Regions from separate parts of the Neobacillus sp. Fa239 genome, predicted to be linked through region 1. Evidence: riboswitches for the same ligand, from Rfam matches in the RefSeq annotation. Region 1 holds a riboswitch; each other region holds the start of a gene.

Evidence for each region. Region 1 has a riboswitch for S-adenosylmethionine ahead of ACZ5XR_RS10275 (phosphoadenylyl-sulfate reductase). Riboswitches for the same ligand answer to the same signal wherever they lie in the genome.
Region 2: another riboswitch for S-adenosylmethionine. It lies ahead of ACZ5XR_RS22620 (methionine biosynthesis PLP-dependent protein); the one in region 1 lies ahead of ACZ5XR_RS10275 (phosphoadenylyl-sulfate reductase).
Region 3: another riboswitch for S-adenosylmethionine. It lies ahead of ACZ5XR_RS17770 (LLM class flavin-dependent oxidoreductase); the one in region 1 lies ahead of ACZ5XR_RS10275 (phosphoadenylyl-sulfate reductase).
Region 4: another riboswitch for S-adenosylmethionine. It lies ahead of ACZ5XR_RS11860 (ACT domain-containing protein); the one in region 1 lies ahead of ACZ5XR_RS10275 (phosphoadenylyl-sulfate reductase).

The regions. Positions count from the first base shown of each region.
Region 1 covers NZ_AP041611.1:2,149,100-2,152,237, forward strand. The annotation lists gene ACZ5XR_RS10270 (AbrB family transcriptional regulator) at 1-813, opposite strand, end outside; SAM riboswitch class I at 1,090-1,191, shown strand; gene ACZ5XR_RS10275 (phosphoadenylyl-sulfate reductase) at 1,261-1,980, shown strand; gene sat (sulfate adenylyltransferase) at 2,222-3,138, shown strand, end outside.
Region 2 covers NZ_AP041611.1:4,557,103-4,560,240, forward strand. The annotation lists gene ACZ5XR_RS22615 (lasso peptide isopeptide bond-forming cyclase) at 1-679, opposite strand, end outside; SAM riboswitch class I at 1,080-1,195, shown strand; gene ACZ5XR_RS22620 (methionine biosynthesis PLP-dependent protein) at 1,357-2,469, shown strand; gene metC (cystathionine beta-lyase) at 2,469-3,138, shown strand, end outside.
Region 3 covers NZ_AP041611.1:3,642,810-3,645,947, reverse strand. The annotation lists gene ACZ5XR_RS17780 (aminotransferase class V-fold PLP-dependent enzyme) at 1-880, shown strand, start outside; gene ACZ5XR_RS17775 (L,D-transpeptidase family protein) at 981-1,469, shown strand; SAM riboswitch class I at 1,560-1,664, shown strand; gene ACZ5XR_RS17770 (LLM class flavin-dependent oxidoreductase) at 1,769-2,815, shown strand; gene ACZ5XR_RS17765 (ATP-grasp domain-containing protein) at 2,843-3,138, shown strand, end outside.
Region 4 covers NZ_AP041611.1:2,469,027-2,472,164, reverse strand. The annotation lists gene ACZ5XR_RS11865 (stage V sporulation protein S) at 827-1,099, opposite strand; SAM riboswitch class I at 1,415-1,520, shown strand; gene ACZ5XR_RS11860 (ACT domain-containing protein) at 1,633-2,241, shown strand; gene ACZ5XR_RS11855 (hypothetical protein) at 2,430-2,816, opposite strand; gene ltrA (group II intron reverse transcriptase/maturase) at 3,003-3,138, opposite strand, start outside.

The sequences.
Region 1 (3,138 bases):
TTTTGCTTTTTGCTGCAGCTTTTCAGGTTTTAAGAGCAAGCCAATATAGCCGCCAATCATAAATTGCGAAATATTTAAAATCGATGAGGGCAGGAGCGGACCGTGAAAGCCTGAGATATTCATGACGGCAGTTCCTAAAATCGGTCCCAGCAAAAAGGGGGTTGGAAATTTTAATTTTTTTGCCAGAAAAGCCGAAACGATACCAATTAGTGCAAATAACAGGATGTTTGGAAAAAGCGGTTCTGCCGATTGGACTGTCGTCAAAACCAAGTCAGCTCCCTGTTGATTTTTAAAAAACGGTCCAAAAATAAGAAAGGGAACGAAGAAAATGATCATCATCAACCTTGCTACTTGAAGGAAGGTGACAGTCGTGATATCGATTCCTTTTAACTCTTCCGCAAAGATAATCATCTGCGAAAGCCCTCCGGGAATGCTTCCGGTCAGCACAGTCGGGTAGTCAACCCCGGTAATCTTGGAAACGAAAAAGGCGATCCCGGCGCAAAAAATAACGAGCAGAACCGTCATAAGAATCATGGATGGCAGCTTTTCAGCTATCTGAATTAGAGCGTTTTTTGTAAAGGATAAACCAATGGAATACCCGACAATAATTAAACCGGTATTTCGAATGTAAGTGGGCCAGTAATACGGAATCTTGCTAAATCTGGCCCCGATTAATACAGCGACCATCGGCCCGAGCAACCAAGGAATCGGCGTATGTAGAAGGTTAAAGAGGAGACCGCCAACGATAGCTGTAAATACCGTCACCGTAAACCGCAGGATTTTGTCATCAGCTTTAAATGTGTATTTTTTCAAAAGAAACCCTTCTGTCTAAGATAAATTTGCTTGGTTTATCATAGCATATCTTATTTATTGATACTAATTGTAAAGCTTATCGCAATGTGGAAAATTTTCCTCATCCAAAATCCATGAAAGTACCAGCATAGTGTGTAAAAACTGGTTGCAGCAGTCTCGATTGATCGAGGCTGTTTTTTCATGTGTTCCACCAATTTAAAAATTTTTTAAATTTTGTATTTTTTTATTTACATAAATCCTATGGGTATGGTAGGATTAATTCCAACGATAACTCAATACTTATCAAGAGAGGCGGAGGGACTGGCCCGTAGATGCCCGGCAACCTGCGAAGCAAGGTGCTAAATCCAGCAAAATGATGATCATTTTGAGAGATAAGGTGTTAAACACTAGTGAGATGCCTTTCCTATTCGGAAGGGCTTTTTTAATGGACGAGAGGGGGTTTGTAGCATGAGTGCTGCAATCACGTATCAAAATTGGAGTCAAATATCCGATAATTTCCAATTTGAAGATAAAACCAAGGGGGCACGTGCTGTTTTAGAATGGGCATACAATTCCTATCCGGAAGACCAAATCGTCTATGCCTCCAGTTTCGGAGCGGAAGCGATTGTATTAATTGACTTGATTCAGCAAATCAAGTCGGATGCTCATATTGTTTTTCTAGATACAGGCTTACACTTTCCAGAAACGTATGAGGTCATTGACAAAATCGAAGCCCGGTTCCCAACTTTAAAAATCGAGCGCAAGCAGCCAAAATTAAGTCTCGATGAACAATCTGCACAGTTTGGATCCGCATTATGGAAAAGAGATCCCAACCAGTGTTGTAACATTCGCAAGGTCATTCCTCTAAGAGAAACGTTAACGGCAAAACAAGCCTGGATTTCGGGTCTTCGAAGAGAACAGTCACCAACAAGAGCCAACACAGAATTCATCAATAAAGATGAAAAATTCCAGAACATTAAAATTTGTCCGTTGATTCATTGGTCATGGGATGATGTGTGGGCCTATATAAAGGAAAAAGATCTCCCATATAACACCCTGCATGATCACAACTACCCAAGCATCGGCTGTATTCCTTGTACGCAGCCAGTGGGAGTTGACGGGGACTCACGTGCCGGGCGCTGGGCCGGGATTGGCAAGACAGAGTGTGGTTTACACACGGATAAGTAAAGATGCCATTCGCTAATAGAATGAGGGAATTCGCTAATAGAATGCAAGAATTCGCTAATAGATGGCTTTGAATCGCTAATAGAAACGTAGAATTCGCTAATAAAGCTTTCATACGCAAATAAACCGGTTGGATTCGCAAATAAATGGCTTTAATTCGTAAATATACTGCTTCAATCCGCAAATAAAAGCATTATTTTTATAAAAATCAGTTGCGAAAGCATCTAATTATAATAAGAAAGGTATGATTCACTTGTCATTTTTACCAAAACCTCATGGAGGCAAACTAATCCAGGCCTATGATCCCAATTATGATATCAGCCAAATTGAAAAAGCGATCGACATCGACGCGATAGCCTTAAGTGATCTTGAGTTAATCGGGATCGGGCTATTTAGTCCATTAACCGGGTTTCTCGGAAAGAAAGATTATGAATCAGTTGTTGAGAAGATGCGGCTTGCGGACCAAACCATCTGGTCCATTCCTGTCACACTTCCGGTATCCAAAGAAACGGCGGCGACACTTAAAGTCGGCGAAGAAATCAAGTTAGTTTTTAACCAAGAAGTCTATGGAGTTATCAAAGTATCTGAATGGTATGAGCCGAATTTAGATAAAGAGGCAGTCGAGGTATATAAGACACTAGAAGTTGCGCATCCAGGAGTAAAACGTTTATATGAACGAGGCCCTGTTTATGTAGCGGGGGATGTGACGCTCATTAAAAAACCGGAAAAAGGTGTCTTCAGCGATGTATGGTACGAACCGAAGGAAACAAGGGCATTATTTGAAGCGAAGGGATGGAAGACAGTAGTCGGCTTCCAAACGAGAAATCCCATCCACCGCGCCCATGAGTATATCCAAAAAGCGGCATTAGAAACAGTCGATGGTCTTTTCGTTAATCCGTTAGTAGGGGAAACAAAGTCTGATGACATTCCTGCCGACGTCCGCTTAAGAAGCTACCGTGTCCTTCTGGAAAACTATTACCCTGCCGAGCGTGTCCAACTTGGAGTACATCCGGCGGCAATGCGATATGCCGGTCCTAGAGAGGCCATTTTCCATGCGATCGCCCGCAAAAATTTTGGCTGCACCCATTTTATCGTCGGCCGCGATCATGCCGGTGTCGGTAATTATTACGGTACCTATGATGCACAGCGCATTTTCAGCCA
Region 2 (3,138 bases), 2.4 Mb from region 1:
TAGTACAATACCTAGTTAAATTAATATTGCCTTTCTTAACTGTAAAGCTATGGGACGGAGGAATCTGATCAATATTTTTATAAGGAGTTTTTGAGGCATCAACTGCGTCAATCATTCCGCCAATTACCAGATATTCTGCAAGCCACTTTTCATTTAATTCTTTTTTTATATTAGGAAAAGATAATAGTGGATATATGACTGTACAAAACGCAAAATATTGTTGATTGCGATAAAAGTATAGTGTCCTAGCTCCAGAAAAGTCCCTAGCACCAAAAAGTTTCTGTTCTCTCTCGTCCCAAATCACAAAAGCAAAATCTCCAACTAAATACTTTGGAGCATCCTCACCCCATTTATCATAGGAAAGTAGAATAAGCTCACTGTCAGTTATTAATTTTTGTTTGGATTTCTTAATTTGTAGCTTTTCAAATAATTCTTCCCTATTATCAATAATTGCGTCTGCTGTTATGGCCAACTTTCTTTCCTGATCAAAATACGGAAGCTTTTCTCCAATGGATTCCGGGGTAATCCACTGGGCATGGCAGCCAAGAAAGACTTTGTCACTATGCCATGTTTGAACATCATCTGCAGGGAATTTCTCCAATTCCTTCATCGTTCGCATCCCATGTTCAAGATTTATAGGTTCATCGTTTAAATGATAAATTCCAGCAATAGCGCTCATCTTTTCCTCCTGCCAAACTTTACAAGCCTGTATGTATATTTCTACATGCTTTATGCTATAAATTTCATCTTGAAATTATAATTATAACTTTATTAATAGGTTCTTTAAATAGAACACCAAATGCACAATTACCCATAGAATTATAATAATAAATTAATCTCTCTTGATTTTCAGATAAATGAACGAGTAGATATTACTAAACTTATCGCTTTGTTTATCATTAGGTTCTTTATTAAGAACAATCCGTATATCAAAATTATCATCTCTTTTATTTGGTGTCAACTAGTTTATTGGAAATAAATTAGTTTATTTTTTCTGACCGGAAATTCTTATTTTTAAAAAAACAAATTGACACCCCACGCAATTTGTAGTAAATTTTATAAATAATCTAAATATTTATTTCTTATCAAGAGAGGTTGAGGGAATGGCCCTTTGACGCCTCAGCAACCTTCAATGGCTTGTTCATTGAAAAGGTGCTAAGTCCTGCAAATTATTAATTAATTTGCAAGATAAGAAGAATGACGAACCAGTCACACTGACAAAAGTCTTCTTCTTATAGAAGGCTTTTTTATTATATTGTCCCTTTAACGGATTACTGCGATGAATCAACAAGACATAAGACTATGGAGAATTAATAAAAAAGTAATTTTTTAGATACCTAGGAGGAGTGATTAGAAATGTACAAAATTGAAACGAAGCTTGCTCAGATTGGAAATCGCAGTGAAACCGTAACAGGAACGGTGAATCCTCCTGTTTATTTTTCTACAGCTTACCGCCACGAAGGAATCGGGCAATCAACAGGGTTTGATTATTCACGGACAGGAAATCCAACACGACAGCTTCTTGAAAAGACGATTGCTGATTTGGAAGACGGGGATCAAGGTTTTGCCTGCAGTTCGGGAATGGCAGCTATCCTTACAATTCTTTCTTTATTTCAATCAGGGGATGAATGGCTAGTTAGTGAAGATTTATACGGTGGAACGTACCGATTATTGGAGCAAGGCTACAAAAAATGGGGATTGGCATGTCAATATGTGAATACATGTTGTCCTAGTGAGATTGAAAGTAAGATTTCCCCTAAAACGAAGGCCATCTTTCTTGAAACTCCTACGAATCCCCTCATGCAGCAATCGGATATTGTCGAGGTTTCGAAAATCGCCAAGAAACACGGATTATTGCTGATTGTTGACAATACTTTCTATACTCCTGTTCTGCAGCAACCGATCAAGCTTGGTGCTGATATTGTCATCCACAGTGCGACCAAATATTTGGGTGGCCATAATGATGTACTTGCAGGCCTCATTGTTGCTAAAGGAAAAGATCTATGTGAAGCGCTCGCCTTCCATCATAACGGAGCAGGTGCCGTTCTCAGTCCATTTGACTCCTGGCTGTTAATGCGTGGTATGAAAACATTATCACTTAGAATGAAACAGCATGAAAAAAATGCTAAGCAAGTAGCAGAATTCCTTTCAAAGCATGAAGGCGTCACTGATGTTTTATACCCCGGAAAAGGGGGAATGCTTTCCTTCCGTTTAAAAGAGGAAACATGGGTCAATCCATTTTTGCAAGGACTCTCATTGATTTCGTTTGCTGAAAGCCTTGGTGGGACTGAAAGCTTTATCACTTACCCTGCCACGCAAACACATGCAGATATTCCGGAAGAGGTTCGAATTGCAGCAGGAGTTTGCAATCGCTTATTGCGTTTTTCTGTAGGAATAGAGGATGCTGAAGACCTTATTAACGACTTGGAGCTAGCATTTGCCAATATTAAAGAAGGAGTGAGAGTTTAATGGAAAACGAAGCATATTGTTTTGAAACGAGGCTCCTTCATAATCGGCATAAAATTGATGCAGTTACGGGTGCTGTCAGTGTGCCGATCCAGCACGCATCCACCTTTCATCAATTTGATATTGATCAGTTTGGCAAATATGACTATAGTCGTAGTTTGAACCCGACGCGGGAAGCATTGGAAGAGGTGATTGCTGAACTTGAAGGCGGAACAAGAGGATTTGCCTTTTCATCGGGAATGGCAGCGATCTCAACAGCGTTCCTGCTGCTTTCAGCTGGCGACCATATCGTGATTACCGAGGATGTGTACGGCGGTACATTCCGAATGGTAACACAAGTATTAACCCGTTACGGAATTGAACATACCTTTGTGGATATGACTGATATACATCAAGTAAAGCAGGCAATTCAGCCGAATACGAAAGCTTTTTATGTGGAAACACCTTCAAATCCCTTATTAAAAGTGACCGATATCCAAGCGATTTCTGAATTGGCAAAAGAAGTGAACGCCTTAACCTTTGTTGATAATACATTTTTAACACCTGCTTTACAAAGACCTCTGGAGCTTGGTGCGGATGTTGTGCTTCACAGTGCCACAAAATTTTTATCAGGACATAGCGATGTTGTCGCAGGTCTTGCCGTTGTAAAAGATGAAAGTTTAGCAGCACGGC
Region 3 (3,138 bases), 1.5 Mb from region 1:
AACGGGGATTCAAACACCCTATCACCAATTGGCCAAAATAATGCATCTGCATGGGGGACTCTGTTTTGTGGACTTTGCGGCATCTGCTCCATATGTCCAAATGGATATGCATCCGGAAGATCCTTTGGAAAAATTAGATGCGATCTTTTTTTCACCGCACAAGTTTTTAGGCGGACCAGGTTCTAGTGGTGTCTTAGTGTTCGACAGCCGTCTATATATAAACCAAGTACCTGACCATCCAGGTGGAGGTACGGTAACATGGACTAATCCCTGGGGAGAACATCACTATTATCCCGACATTGAGATTAGAGAGGATGGTGGAACACCGGGTATTCTCCAAGCAATCCGCACTGCACTCGTCTTAAATTTAAAAGATCAAATGGGAGTCAAAAATATAATAGCAAGGGAAAAAGAATTATTATCTATCTTATTGAAAGAAATGAAAGAAATTTCGGGTGTTCACATATTAGAAGGGCAAATTGAGGATCGAATCGGGATTGTTTCCTTTTACATTGAAAATATTCACCATAATTTAGTTGTCCGGTTGTTAAATGATCGGTTCGGCTTTCAAGTTAGAGGGGGATGTTCCTGTGCAGGTACCTATGGTCATTATTTATATGATATCGACCCGACTGCATCCAAACTGATAACCGATAAAATTGATCAAGGTGATTTGTCGGAAAAACCTGGTTGGATAAGGGTTTCCCTTCATCCTGTTATGACGAATGAAGAAATCATTAAATTTGTGCAAGCGATTAAGGAGATTACAAGTTATATTGATGTTTGGGGTAAGGATTATATTTATGATTCCTCAAGTAATGATTATTTTTACGTCCATCATGAAAGAGAAGACATGTCCCTGCTTTTTCGATTTAAATAATATAAAAAGAGGCATACCGATGCCTCTTTTATGATATGACCTAAAATGTCAACGGCTGATATGTTGGGGCATATGCTAATCAAATAAAGGAGGGGGTAACATGATTCACACTGTAAAACCCGGTGAAACCCTTGGAAGCATTTCAGCAGATTATCGAGTCAGCCTTCATCAGCTTTATGCAGCAAATCCGGGGATTGGCCATTTAATGGTGGGCCAAAGGATTCAAATTCCCGGTTTGCCAAACCCCAATTCTATCCCTTATTCTATCCAAATATCGATTGGGAAGCGAAGGCTTGCCTTATTCCAAAATGGTAAATTAGCCAGAGTTTATCCAATTGCGGTAGGTAAAATGTTGACCAATACACCAGCTGGTGAATTTGTCATTGTCAATCGTGAATTGAATCCAGGTGGCCCATTTGGAGTCATGTGGCTGTCTTTATCGAAACAGGGCTACGGTATACATGGTACCAATGATCCAAGTTCGATTGGGAAAGCAGTCTCGCATGGTTGTGTAAGAATGTATAACCGGGATGTTCTTCAGCTTGCAGAGCTCGTTCCTAATGGAACGAGAGTTGTCATTCAGCAATAATTGATAAGTATTAATTGACAATATCAAATATTTGTACTATTATCACATTAAATAATTAATTATTTCGAAAAACTAATAATTTAATAATTCTTCTTATAAAGAGAGGTGGAGGGACTGGCCCTTTGAAGCCTCGGCAGCAGGTTCTTAAGAATACTGTGCCAAATCCATCAAACATTTATGTTTGAAAGATAGGAAGAGAGAAAAAGGCTCTCTTCTAGTTATGAAGTGAGTTTTTTTATTTAGCAAAAAACCAACTTTATTGGTTGGAAAAGTAGAGATTAGAAGAGGAGAGAGAAACCATGAAATTTGGATTTTGGCTACCGATTTTTGGAGGATGGTTAAGAAATGTTGAGGATGAAAAGATGCCGCCAACATTTGATTACGCCAAAACGGTGATCCAATCGGCAGAAAAATGGGGTTATTCCACCACATTAATAGCGGAATTATATTTGAATGATATAAAAGGACCTGAGTCGGATTCACTTGAAGCATGGTCGACAGCGGCTGCTCTTGCGGCTGTTACAGAAAAAATCGAAATCATGACAGCAGTTAGACCTGGATTCCATAATCCGGCAGTTACAGCGAAAATGGCGGCTAATATTGATCAAATCAGCAAGGGAAGATTCACGTTAAATGTTGTTTCTGCCTGGTGGGAAGAAGAAGCCCGTCAGTACGGCGGAATCTTTACTGAGCATGATGAACGATATGACCGCACGAAAGAATTTATAGATGTATTAAAGGGCTTTTGGACAGAAGAAACGTTTTCATATGATGGTAAATTTTATCAAATTAAGGATGCAAAACTTTCACCAAAACCTATTCAACGTCCTAATCCAATCTTGTATGCTGGAGGAGAAAGCCCAAAAGGAAAGCAGACCATTGTTGAGAAGTGTGATGCCTATGTGATGCACGGTGGAACAGTTGCAGAAATTGAGAAAAAAATCAGTGAAATGAAATCGTTACGGGAACAAACTGGGAATCCTGAACTGAACTCTTTTGGGATGGCGGCATATGTCATTTGCCGGGAAACGGAAGAGGAAGCAATTGCGGAATTGGCAAGAATCACTGATGTAAAAGAATCAAGTGGCTATGCTGGTTTTAAAGATTTTACAAGCAAATCGCAGCTTGAGCAGAAAATTCAGCTTCAGGATTATTCTGTTTCTAATCGCGGATTACGCCCAAATTTGGTGGGTACGCCTTCACAAATTGCTGAACGAATTTTACAATATGAACAAGCAGGTCTTGACCTATTACTTCTTCAATTTTCACCGCAGCTTGAAGAAATGGAACAGTTTAGCAAGCTGGTAATGCCGCTGGTAGAGGAAAAACGAAAGCAGCTAGCCTAGATTTTCAGAATGAGAGGGGATTTTAAATTGAGTAAAGTTTATATTATCCATGAGAATGAGGAATGGACCGTACACCTCACAAAACGTTTAGAAGAACTGGAAGTACCTTATGAAGAATGGCATTTAGATAGCGGCAGACTAGATTTATCAAAAGAGCCGCCTGAAGGTGTTTTTTATAGCCGAATGAGTGCATCATCGCATACGAGGAACCATCGATTTGCGCCAGAGTTTACCGCACAGGTTCTAGCCTGGCTTGAAGCCCATGGGCGCAAGGTGTTTAACGGCTCACGAGCACTCCAGCTTGAGGTTAGTAAGGTACTGCA
Region 4 (3,138 bases), 320 kb from region 1:
AGTTCTGACTGCCCAAGTGCCCAGAGGTCCTTCGCTCCAACATAGGTGTTACCTTGATGGAAGTGCAATTTTCTTACACTTAAGAAGGCATTACCCTTCCCTCATCGCTACTACGACCTCATGCGCCAGTCCTAAATCATCCTACCATTTTCTATTAGCCTCTTATATGATAGGTCTTTATTGGTTAGTACCTTCCCAATTTGAAGTAGGACCTTCCCGTCGTTATCTCTGAGAATCTTTCCACAGATGCCAGAACCCATACCCCGGCTGCTCTTACGGTGCATTTGACCGTTTCTTCCCGTAAGACATCGGTCTTCCCCCGTTAGGCAAAGGTCGAGGCTATGCAAAACATCCCTCGAACAGTTTCTTAGAGGGGCGTAGATTTCGGGATTGCAGTATTCGTTAAATCCTTCTGGCCTCTGTGTTTGCTCGCCACACAGACTGTTCCGACCTTTTTCTCTCTGTGTAGAATAGGCCGCCGTGACTTTTACTTCCAAGCAGAACGTAGTTCGTTACCTCCCCACGCATTGGATATGCTAGTCATCCGAATCGGTCAATTGATGACAGGAGACTTTCACTCCATAAGATTCTCAGCCTTGACGGCTGCTCCACCTAACTGTCTACGCTTAAAGACTAAAGTTACCTTTAGCCCTCCAAGACTCGCTACGAGCGAATGGCTAGTTCTTACTCGGCGGGAATCCCACCCGTTATATGATACGACCTATGCTCGGCCGCACAAGCACCCGTTAGAACAACAAGCTAATATATTATTAGGTGAATGTTTTTTTTTTTATTTAATTCTTTTATTGATCTTCTCAACGCAGATCTATCTTTTTTTCCTAGGACCTACAATTAATTTGATTGCTGTTTTATTTTCATTATTGATTAAAACATCTGTAAATGCAGGAACAAAAACCAGATTAACACCGCTAGGAGCTACGAATCCTCTTGCAATCGCAATGGCTTTAATCGCTTGATTTAAAGCACCAGCTCCAATCACTTGAATCTCTGAATTTCCTCTTTCACTTAATACACCTACAATTGCACCTGCAACTAAATTCGGATTTGACTTTGATGATACTTTTAATACATTATCCATATAAATTTTTCCCCCTGTTATATAATCGCTTGATATGATCACTAGAAAGAATGTAATTAACGTATCTTTAATAATATTCAAATTCAAATCAAGCAGAACTATTGAACTGATTCCTTTAATCTTTTTTGTGTTATCCTGCCCCTTTACTCGAATAAAAAATTAAGCATCCCTTGTTAAAGGAATGCCCCCTTTAGTTTAACAAGGGCAATACGCATTTTATCAAATGATTTCTTACCAATGTACTAGTTTTAGGATTGACGAATAATTATCCTTCTGATATATTATTATAAATAATTAAAGTCCGAATATTAAAAACTCTTATCCAGAGTGGCGGAGGGACAGACCCTATGAAGCCCAGCAACCTTCAAGTTTTACTTGAAAAGGTGCCAATTTCTACAGAATTATTTCTGGAAGATAAGGGGAGGAATGCAATAGTTATGACCTCTTCTTATTTATTATAGAAGAGGTTTTTTTGTGTTTGTAATATAAACGAGGAAATAATAAAAAGTTAATGACTATTAGGGGACGATGAGATGAAGGGTGTAAACTTTAGAGAGAGTTCATTAGCATCAAATACGTTAGTAAAAACAAACTTAAAAAATACAACTCAACCTGCAGTCTCAGGTACTAAAATGACTAATACTTATGATAATAAAACTGAACCAGTAGTCGAAATCTCCAGTGAAAATAATTTTTGTAGTATTTATGTCAACAAGTATAGAATGAATAAAGAAGTTGGGTTTGGAAGAAAGCTGCTTCAGATCCTTGAAGATTTTCAACTTTATTATAGGCATATACCGACGGGGGTTGATGCTCTTCATCTTGTTTTACATGAAAATCAATTAGATCAGATAATAGAAAGTGAACTAATACAACGTATTAGTACGGAACTTTCGGCAGATAAAGTGACTATTGAACGTAATCTTGCTTTAATTATGCTTATCGGAGGAAAAAAGCATCATAATGTCGACAGCATTGCCAGAGCAACGAGGGCTCTTGAAAAAAAAAGAATTAATATTGAAATGATACATATGAATCAAGGACCATCTCAGATAAGTTTAGTATTTGGCGTGAAGGCTCATGATGAAAAAAGAGCTGTTGCAGCAATCCATAATGAATTTTTTGCAAGTGTGTCAGTTTGAAATATTAATGATTTCCAACAGGTAATAAAAGGGCATCTAATTATGATTAATAGATGCTCCTTTTCTTTTTGTTTTCATTAACGATATCTTCCTATTAAATTAACCTGCCATTTAGTCCAATAAAAAAGGGATTGCCGCAGCGTTCCCGTTCTTAACCACAAGCACTCGAATAGCTTAATAAGAAGTATCTATATCTTGGTATCAAACAACGAAATTTGTTCTGTTGCAATTTTTACATATGAACCAATAGGATAATTGTTTCCAGTTAATTCGAAAATGACTATGTTACTTCCCATTCTCAGGACTGAAAATCCATCAGATTCAACCGATTCCAATACTCCTGATAAATAAATATGATTATCATCACTTGTTATTTGGCTAATTTCTTCATCAATATCAATAATTTGCTTTCCCCATTCCAGAATTCCTGGAATATCAATCTCTATAAAATATTCGAAATTCAATATTGGTTTAGTTCCAACCCATTTTCCTTCGGCACTGCCATATGGCGAATTAAACTTTACAATATAACCATCTTCTAATTCTTTAATATACTTGACTACTATTATTTTCATTTTTATTCACCTATTACATTGGTCTTTTCTTCTAAAATTCAATATAAATCTTGTTTTTCCTTGTTCAACTATTCTGCTTCGTTAGCTCAACAAGCATAAAGTAGGGAAACCTTTCTCAAGGCTTCCCCCTTATCAAACCGTACGTGCCCTATTAAGGCATACGGCTTACCAAATGTTACAATTTAATCAAGAGGATGCATTCCAGCCATTTTGCATCTTTTGGACACGGTGAGGTGTGAAATACTCCTCACCTTTTGCTTTTGCTCGTTTGATTCGATTCTGAATGTCTCTTTTAACTTTTCTGGACATATCACTTAGGTAT